DNA from 3 places in the Rhizobium sp. 01L419 genome. Region 1 is predicted to be linked to each of the others. Evidence: predicted binding sites of a transcription regulator. Region 1 holds the regulator's gene; each other region holds the start of a gene.
The links. The regulator PhoB, encoded in region 1, activates phosphate uptake and scavenging genes when phosphate is short. The targets are predictions, from matches to a motif close to TGTCATNNANCTGTCAT.

Region 1 (3,274 bases):
AGCGACGACATCTACGATCCCGACATCGACGTCGTCGAACTTCGCGCCCGCGTCGGCATGGTCTTCCAGAAGCCGAACCCGTTCCCGAAGACGATCTATGAAAACGTTTCTTACGGCCCGCGCATCCATGGCCTTGCCAAGTCCAAGGCCGACCTCGACCAGATCGTCGAGACCAGCCTGCAGCGCGCCGGCCTCTGGAACGAGGTCAAGGACCGCGTGCATGAATCCGGCACCGGCCTTTCCGGCGGTCAGCAGCAGCGTCTGTGCATCGCACGCGCCGTTGCCGTCAGCCCGGAAGTCATCCTGATGGACGAGCCCTGCTCGGCGCTCGACCCGATCGCAACTGCCAAGGTCGAAGAGCTGATCCACGAGCTGCGTGAAAACTACACGATCGTCATCGTGACGCATTCCATGCAGCAGGCCGCTCGCGTATCGCAGCGCACGGCCATGTTCCACCTCGGCAACCTGGTCGAGGAGAACGATACCGACAAGATGTTCACCAACCCGGACGATCCGCGTACCCAGGACTACATCATGGGTCGCTTCGGCTGATTTTGGCGATGTGAAGCCTTCCCGATTTCGAGGACAAAGCCCCATGGCATCAACACATATTTTCTCTGCTTACGATGACGATCTGAAATTCCTGTCCCGGCGCATTTCCGAGATGGGTGGCCTTGCCGAACAGATGGGCGGCGACGCTGTCCGCGCGCTCGTCAACGGCGATACCGCGCTTGCTCAGAAGGTCATTTCCGACGATGTGATCCTCGATCACGCCGAGCGCGAGATCAACGACAAGGCGATCGTCACGATCGCCCGTCGCCAGCCGATGGCCTCCGACCTTCGCGAGATCATGGGTTCGATCCGCATCGCCGCCGACCTCGAGCGCGTCGGCGATCTCGGCAAGAACACGGCAAAGCGCGTCATCGCGGTGCAGAGCACCGGCGTTCCGCGCAAGCTCGCCCGCGGCCTCGAGCATCTCTCCGAACTGGCGCTCGTCCAGCTCAAGGAAGTGCTCGACGTCTACACCAATCGTTCAGCTGACAAGGCGAATGCGATCCGCGAACGCGACGACGAGATCGACGCGATGTACACTTCGCTGTTCCGCGAACTCCTGACCTACATGATGGAAGATCCGCGCAACATCACGAGCTGCACGCATCTTCTCTTCTGCGCCAAGAACATCGAGCGCATCGGCGACCATGCAACCAACATCGCCGAGACGATCTACTACATGGCAACCGGCGCCCAGCCGGAGGGCGAACGTCCGAAGGACGACAGCTCCAATACCGTTGGTGCGGTGACGGAGTAATCCGGACCTGCCGATTGCGTGCGCGCCCCGCGCTGGGGCGCGCAAGGGTCGCAGCCAATTCCGAGTTCCTGCATGGTCCCTTGCTTAAATCACCCCCGGTTTAAGGATCATGCATTAGGAGACTGACACGCATGATCCCAAGAGTTGCAGTTGTTGAAGATGAAGAGGCACTCAGCGTGCTTCTCCGCTACAATCTCGAGGCTGAAGGTTTCGAGGTGGATACGATCCTCCGTGGCGACGAGGCCGAAATCCGGCTTCAGGAGCGCACCCCGGACCTGCTCATCCTTGACTGGATGCTGCCGGGCGTTTCCGGCATCGAGCTCTGCCGCCGGCTGCGCATGCGGCCGGAAACCGAGCGTCTGCCGATCATCATGCTGACGGCACGCGGCGAAGAGAGCGAGCGCGTTCGCGGTCTCTCGACCGGCGCGGATGACTATGTCGTCAAGCCCTTCTCCACGCCGGAACTCGTTGCCCGCGTCAAGGCGATGCTGCGACGCGCCCGTCCGGAGGTTCTCTCCACCGTTTTGAAATGTGGTGATATCGAGCTCGATCGCGAAACCCATCGCGTCCATCGCAAGAGCCGCGAAGTCCGCCTCGGCCCGACCGAATTCCGCCTCTTGGAATTCCTGATGTCGTCGCCGGGCAGGGTCTTCTCCCGCTCGCAGCTTCTCGATGGCGTCTGGGGTCACGATATCTACGTGGATGAACGCACCGTCGACGTCCATGTCGGCCGCCTGCGCAAGGCGCTGAATTTCTCCAACATGCAGGATGTCATCCGCACCGTCCGCGGCGCGGGATATTCCATGGAAGCCTGATCCGAGTGATCGGAGGTCACGAACGGGTCGCTCGGGTTTTCCCGGGCGGCCCGTTTGTTTGTTCGGGTGGGCTTTTTAAGAGTAGGCGTTGCCTTGCTGACACCTTGACCGACATGCCCCTTGCATCGCGAGGGCTCAAGCGATGACGGGGACATCTGCTATGCGCCGATTGCGAACATTCTCTGAGCCTTGAGCATCGACTGATTTGGGGCCGGAAGGGGACTGTCGGCTTGCTGGCGTTAGCCAATCGAAGCCGTCACCAAGATGAGCGTGAGCTCTGCTATGGAACTTCAGCATATCGGATGATGCTCTGATTTTGTACGTTGGCGACTAATTCATCAGAACGAGACAAAAATCGGCGGAGCAAAGGTGAGGAATTTGAATCGTTGTATCCTAAGGTGAGATCAATTGTCGGAGGCACACCCTCAAGTGCTCTAGCAACGACATTTGGCGTCAGCATATTTTGCGCATAAAGCGGAATAAGCGTTATTCCACCTGTAGACACGACGAGCGACATTGCTGATGGCAGGCCTTCACCTTCGTACTCTGCCTTGAGTGTGATCCCAACGTTCGACGCGTACTCCTGGATCAGGGATTGCAATACCGGAGAAATTCTAGCCGAACTGACGTAAGTTTCGCGGGCAAGATCCTGTGGCCGGATCTTTTTCTGCGACGTCAAGCGATGGTCAGCCGGCAGCACGGCGATCAGTGGCTCCTTGGCTAAAAACTTGAACGACACACCAACACTCTGCGTCTCGGGGCGAAGGAAAGCGACGTCCAGCTTGCCTCGCATCAGCGCCAGAGCAAGGTCCGGGGAAGACTGACTGGACAATATGATTTCAACCTCCGGCGCTTCCTCACGAATAATGCGCAGTGCGTGGGGTAGCCACACGACCTCTTGCCCTGCGAGAAAACCGATAGTGAACGACTGCTTTTGCGGCTGTTCTGCCCGCCGGGCCCCTTCCGCAGCCGCCTCGACTTGCAACAACGCCAGCCGCGCGTGATCAAGAAACACTTTACCGGCGGCAGTGAGCGTCACGCCGCGCGGCTGCCGTTCCAGCAGTTTTACACCGACTTCGGTTTCCAGATCGCGAATTTGCCTGCTGAGTGAGGGCTGGGAAGTGTGTAGCCGCCGCTCGGCTGCGGTCAG
Region 2 (3,274 bases), on a different contig from region 1:
GCAGATTGGCGCGTGGGGTGACATGGAATTTGGCGAGCCAGGCCTGCAGCAGGCTGCGGAACCAAGTCGGCAGGCCTTCCTGTTGGCCGAAATCGACGATGTGGAGCTCGCCGCCGGGATTGAGCGCGGCAATCGATGCATCCACCGCGCGTTCCCAATCCGGGATCATCGACAGCGCATAGGAAATGAGGATGCGGTCGAACCCGACAGTGCCGAATTCGCGCGGCGTATAGGCGGTGGCGTCCGCCACGCGAAAGTCAGGGATCGTCGCCTTGGTGGCAAAGGTCTTGCGCGCCGAGATCAGCATTTCCTGGGAGATGTCGAGACCGTAGAGTTTGGCCGTCGGGAAGTGCTTGTGGGCAAAGGCCATGTTGCGGCCGGTGCCGCAGCCGACTTCCAAGAGCGTGCCGCCCTCGGGAACGTCGAGATTGCGGATCGTGCGGTCGCGGCCGAGAAGATAGTATTTGCGGGTCAGGTCGTAGAAATGGCGCTGGTAGCGATACATGCCGTCCATCAGGTCGGCATGTTCCTCGCTCTTGACGGTCATCTCGTCGACTTTGCTCACGCCTTTTTCCCGTAGATGTGGAAACCGCCGTAAATCGCCGAACGGTCCTGGGTGGTCATCTCACGCGACTGCTCTTCGAAATAGTGCCACTGGTCGCGAATTTCAGGGGCGAGGCGGCCTTCGATAATGCTCTTTTCGGCTGCCGTGCGGAAAATCACCCGGGCGCCTTCGCGCGCCGTGCGGGTGATCTCGCGCCAGACATCGTTGAGCTGCTGATCGGTCATCCAGTCCTGTGCATCGAGCAGGATGTAGCGGTCGCGCGAGGCGGCGGGCTCGCCCGCCAGAAGCTCCGTGAAGCTTGCGTGATGGACGTTGACGCGTTCGACATTGGCGCGGATCACTTCGTAATGCTCCGGCTTCAGATAGGTCGGCAGCGGGCCTTCCTCGCCATCGGCATAGCGGCGTGCGAAAGCCTGCCAGGCGAAATAGTTGTCGCGCATCGGGAAATGACAGGCGAGCTTTTCGAGGCGGTGCTTGAGAACCGGTGCGATGGAATTGTCGGCGGCAAGGCTTGCCAGCTCGTCATATTGCTGTGGCGGGATGCCAAGGCCGAAGAGCGAGCTCTTGCGGTTGGTGATCCAGCGTACGACGGGCTTTTCGAAGAGGGGAGCGATCTGGTCTTCGAAGAACTGGCGCTGCTCCCGGATCGACCGGGTCTTGGTCATTTCCTGCAGCTTCACGCCGTGCAGGCGGGCGAGCAGGTGAGCGGCGCCGATGAAGCGCCCGAGCAGGCCGGTTTCATAGATATTACGATTAAAGACGGTGACGCGACGACGGCCGAACTTGCGGCTGTTCCAGTAAGCGCGGGTGGTCTCATCGAGATTGGACGACAGGACACTGTCGAAAACCCGGCTGTTCGATTTCTCGTTCGGCATCGCCAGGAAACGGACGAGATCGGAATGGTTCGGCAGGTTCTTGAAAGCGGCAAGCTTCAGCCTGTTCAGCGCGATATGGTGCGGATTGAGATCCACCACGTCGATCGAAGCCGGCGCCTTGGAAAGGTAGGCGAGCATGTTGCAGCCACCGGAACCGATCGTGACGATACGGTGATTAGGCTTCAGCTCCATCGCCTGCATATCGAGATCCGGGTCTTCCCAGATCTGCGGATAAACGAGGCCGGAAAAGAGAAGGCCGAAGAGTCGCTCGGAGAAGCCGTCCTTGGAAAAAGCCTTGTGGCGGAGAAGCGCTGCCTTGAGTTTCCGGTTCTTGCGGAAGCCGGTATCCGGTGCAAATTCCGACATGAGTCTGTCACCTTTTTAGCGTTCAGGGCGTGTAACGCGCCTCTGCTACAGTTTGATGACGAGCCCTGTGGGCCAAGGCTTCCGTGAAGCTCTGTGAAGACCTCCTCGAAATTTGAAGTCGATTGAAGCGCTTCTTTTCGCTTCTCTCTTTCCGTGAGCCAAGTTTCCTGCTTCTCTCCGTTCCGTGGAGGATTGCATGCGAGTTGTTCCGCGTATCGTCAAGGGCTTGGGCCTGCTTGTCATTCTCGCTGTCGCAGGCGCAGCCGCGTGGCTCTCCTTAAGCCCGCCGGAGCTTCTGAAAGTGGGCAATGGCTACGCCGCCAAGATCGTCTGTTCCAATGTCTTCATCGCCGGCCGCGATCCCGACGCCGTGCTTTATGACGACGTGCAGGCGCCTGGAAACCCGCTGCTGCGGCTGATGCGCGTCGAGGTCGATCGTGACGCCGGGCGGGTGACCTCGCGCTTCATGGGCCTGTTTGCGCCGAACTACGCGCTTTATCGTGGCGCCTTCGGCTGCACGAGCGTGCCCGACGGTGATTTCGATGCCGCCTCCAAGGCTACGCCGCTCGTACCGGCGCCGCGGACAGCTGAAAACGACGCAGTCTGGCCGGACGGCGAGGGCGTCGATGCCGCGGCCGGAAATGCGAAAATCGCGGCGCTTCTGGCCGATGCCAAGCTGGCCGGGCCGGCGATGCGGGCGATGGTCGTCGTGCAGGATGGCCGCATCATTGCTGAAAGCTACGGGCCGGGCTTCAGCGTCAGCACGCCGCTCGTCGGCTGGTCGATGACGAAGACGGTCAACGCGGCGCTGATCGGCCGGTTGATGCTGTCAGGCAAGATCTCCTATGACGACACACATCTTTTGCCGCAATGGGCGAATGATACGCGCGGCGACATCAAGCTTTCCGACCTGATGGGCATGGAAAGCGGGCTCGCCTTCAATGAGGATTACGGTGCCGTCGCCGATGTGACGCGCATGCTCTATCTCGATCCTGATATGGTTTCCCTGCCGGCGAATGCGTCTCTCATGGCTGCTCCGGGCACGGATTTCCATTATTCGAGTGGCACGGCCTTGCTCCTGTCTCGCATCTGGATGAACAAGGTCGGCGATCCGCGCGCGGCCTTCGACTATCCGCGCGATGCGCTATTCGGTCCGCTCGGAATGACGAGCGCCGTTTTCGAGGCCGATGAGCGCGGCACATTTGCCGGCAGCTCCTATCTCTATGCGACGGGACATGACTGGGCGCGCTTCGGCCAATTCCTGCTGCAGGATGGCGTATGGAACGGGCAGAGGCTTCTGCCGGAGGGATTCGTAGCGATGATGCGGACGCCGACATCAAGTTCCGGCGGCAAATATACGCAAGGCCAAGCGTGGCTTGCGGGACCGGGCGGCGGCGGCACGAGCGCCGAGTTCGGGCTGCCGCAGGACACATTCTGGTTGCAGGGTCATGACGGCCAGGCGGTCGCG
Region 3 (3,274 bases), on a different contig from region 1:
ACGCGAGAAACCCGCTCAGGGCCATGGAGATCGCCGCGGCCAGCAGGGCGGCGAGAACGAACAGACCACAGCCCAAAACTATCCAGTAAAAAATACGATCGCCTGCGGCGCCGTCGCGGCGCTTCACGCCCGCGGTGTCGGCGGGCAGCGATGCCAATGCTTCGCTCATATCCGTACGCTCTGCTGCTTTGAGGGGGTATCAAAGGTATCAGGGGCGGAAAGCTTGGCTTTCCGCCCCGACCGCAGTTTCGTCAGGATCAGCCCTTGAAGGAGGCCGTCCAGTAACCTTCAATCTGCTTCACGAGCGTGTCCGGAAGCGGAACGTAGTCGAGCGAAGAAGCTTCCTTCTGGCCCTTTTCGAGAGCCCACTTGAAGAAGGCAAAAGCAGCCTTGGAGCGAGCAGCGTCCTTCGGCTCCTTGTACATGATTGCCCAGGTGGTCGCCGTGATCGGCCAGGCCTTTTCGCCCGGAGCGTTGGTCATGATCAGGTAGAAGTCCTGAGCCTTGCCCCATTCTGCGCTTGCAGCGGCAGCCGAGAAGCTTTCAGCATTCGGCTTCGGATACTGGCCGGAAGCGTTCTGGATGAGAACGTAGGGCAGCTTGTTCTGCAGGGCGTAAGCGTATTCGACGTAGCCGATCGAATCCTTGACGCGGGTGACGTAAGCAGCAACGCCTTCGTTGCCCTTGCCGCCGATGCCGACCGGCCAATTGACGGCAGTGCCTTCACCGACCTTCGACTTCCAGTCCGGGTTTACCTTGGAGAAGAAGTTCGTCCAGTTGAAGGAGGTGCCCGAGCCGTCCGAGCGGTGAACGACGGCGATCTGGCTGTCGGGCAGCTTCAGGCCCGGGTTCAGATCGGCGATGGCCTTGTCGTTCCACTTGGTGACGTTGCCGAGGTAGATGTCAGCGAGAACCTTGCCCGAGAGCTTCAGTTCGCCTGATTTGATGCCCTTGACGTTGATGACGGGAACGATGCCGCCGACAACGAGCGGGAACTGGCCAAAGCCGCCAGCCGTCAGATCTTCCGGCTTGAGCGGGGCGTCAGAAGCACCGAAGTCAACCGTTGCAGCCTTGATCTGGGCGATACCGCCACCCGAACCGATCGACTGATAGTTCAGCTTGTCGCCGGTTTCCTTGTTGTAGTCTGCCGACCACTTCGAAAGAACCGGGTAGACGAAGGTGGAGCCAGCGCCGGTAATGTCGGCAGCGGAAGCCGAGACTGCCAGAGCGGCAACCAGGCCGGCGCCGAGGCAGGCCGAAAGGAGTTTCTTGGTGAGCATTTGCGACTCTTCCCTGATGGAACTAGAGGACGACGAGGCTCGGCGCCATGGAGGGGGTGTCCACTGTCAGGGGCGCTGAATTTCCTCGTCACGGGAAGGCGGCTAGGCGTCTATTATTACAGTTTGATGACAGTTTATGACGGGTGACATGAAATGCAAAGCTGTGCATAAGCCACTGAAGTCACTGACTTTCCTAATGAATCGCGCATCAACAAAGCCCTAGCGAAGGAGGTGCGGCCCTATTGCCGCAGGGCTGCGGTCGATTGCCGCAGCCCAGTTCGAAAATGTCGCAATCAGACCTTGGAAATCCCGTAGCGCGCGGCAGGCCTGTCGAGAGAAAGGTTCGGGCCAAGCCCATGACGAGCGGCCGTATAGGCGTCAAAATCGGTGATATCAGGCAGCGAAGGGATGGTGATCACCTCGCCCTGATCGAAACCCGCGAGAGCGGCATCCACCATGTCGGTCACGTCCATCACCATGGATGGTGGGAAGCTGTCGAAGGAACCGCCGACACGCTCGAAGATCTCGGTGCGGGTCAGGCCCGGCAACACAGCCTGGATCTTGACGCCCTTCGGACCGGCTTCGGCATTCAGCGCATGGGTGAGGTTCAACACGAAAGCCTTGGTGGCGCTGTAAGTGCCGTTGAAACGCTCGGGGATGAAGGCGACGACGGAGGCGATGTTGATGACTGCGCCCTTGCCGCGTTCGGCGAAAGTCTGGGCGGCGGCAACGGCAAGCCGGTTTGCTGCGACGACGTTCAGTTCGATCATGGTTTCGAGATAGTCGATGTCATCTTCGAGCAGCGTGCCCTTCGGGCCGATGCCGGCATTGTTGACGAGGAGCGTGATGGCCTTGTCGTCGCGCAGGCGCTGCTCGACCTTGCGCACGTCCTCGCGCTTGGTGAGGTCAGCGGGCAAGACGTCCACCTTGATGGCCTGCTCTGCCGAGAGCTTTTCCGAGAGCGCATTCAGGCGACTGGCGTCACGGGCGACGAGCAGAAGATCGTAGCCACGCTTGGCAAGCCGGTCGGCATAGGTTGCGCCGATGCCCGAAGAGGCGCCGGTGACGAGAGCAGTTCCGAGAGTGGAGGCAGACATGGTTCCATCCTTTCGTGATTGGAAATTAGAGGTATATGCCACCATATGAGGAGCGAACCCGAATTTACGCAAGGGGCGCGACGAAAAATAAACGTAGCGGCGTTTGGCGCGTCATCAATATGCTAGAGACATCCGCCGCAGGAGAATGATGATGAATGAACGGGCGAAGCTCTTCGAGGGCTGGCAGATCTGCAGCAACAGCGCGCTGAAGAGAGCGACGCGCCAGCTCGGCCAGCTCTATGATGACGTCATCGATGCGAGCGGCCTCAGAGGCACGCAATATACGCTGATGACGCAGATCCATATGAATTCCGGCTCATCGCTGAAGGTTCTGGCCGAAAACATGGTGATGGATCTTTCAGCGCTCGGCCACACGCTGAAGCCGCTGATCCGGGACGGGCTGGTGGAACTCGTGCCCGACGAGAAGGATCGCCGCGTCAAGCGTGCCAGGCTGACGGAAGCCGGTATCGAAAAATGGCAGGAAGCGACCAGGCTCTGGCGGGAAGCGCATCAACGCTTCGAGCATCTCTTGGGCCAGGAACAGGCAAAGGCGCTGCGCGACACGCTGAACCTGATTGCCTCGAAGGATTTCGCCGGCCGCTTCCGGGCTGGCGAAAACAAGGGCTGATCCGCGACGTCAGAGGCGGATCACATAATCCTTGCGAGTCGTTTCAATCACTTCCCAGGTTCCGTTGAAGCCCGGTCTGAGGATGAGGCGGTCGCCGGCCTTGAGATGAATGGGCTCGCCGCCGTCCTCGGTCACGATGGAATGACCGGAGAGCACGCTGAAATATTCCCATTCCTCATAGACGATACGCCACTTGCCTGGCGTCGCCTCCCAGATGCCGGCATAAAGGCCGCCCTCGGCCTCCTCCAGGTTCCAGGTGCGGAATTGCG

Region 2: a site for PhoB is predicted at 1,851-1,867, ahead of AC1DUP_RS02670 (BtaA family protein). Genes of this name have one in related genera too.
Region 3: a site for PhoB is predicted at 1,396-1,412, ahead of pstS (phosphate ABC transporter substrate-binding protein PstS). Genes of this name have one in related genera too.

What each region holds. Positions count from the first base shown of each region.
Region 1 is NZ_JBFTSM010000003.1:128,930-132,203, reverse strand. Features, by position in the region: gene pstB (phosphate ABC transporter ATP-binding protein PstB) at 1-552, shown strand, start outside; gene phoU (phosphate signaling complex protein PhoU) at 596-1,309, shown strand; gene phoB (phosphate regulon transcriptional regulator PhoB) at 1,441-2,124, shown strand; gene AC1DUP_RS07605 (LysR family transcriptional regulator) at 2,405-3,274, opposite strand, start outside.
Region 2 is NZ_JBFTSM010000001.1:533,422-536,695, forward strand. Features, by position in the region: gene AC1DUP_RS02665 (class I SAM-dependent methyltransferase) at 1-547, opposite strand, end outside; gene AC1DUP_RS02670 (BtaA family protein) at 562-1,806, opposite strand; gene AC1DUP_RS02675 (serine hydrolase domain-containing protein) at 2,003-3,274, shown strand, end outside.
Region 3 is NZ_JBFTSM010000005.1:87,537-90,810, forward strand. Features, by position in the region: gene pstC (phosphate ABC transporter permease subunit PstC) at 1-169, opposite strand, end outside; gene pstS (phosphate ABC transporter substrate-binding protein PstS) at 258-1,280, opposite strand; gene AC1DUP_RS12100 (SDR family NAD(P)-dependent oxidoreductase) at 1,574-2,377, opposite strand; gene AC1DUP_RS12105 (MarR family transcriptional regulator) at 2,529-3,005, shown strand; gene AC1DUP_RS12110 (cupin domain-containing protein) at 3,015-3,274, opposite strand, start outside.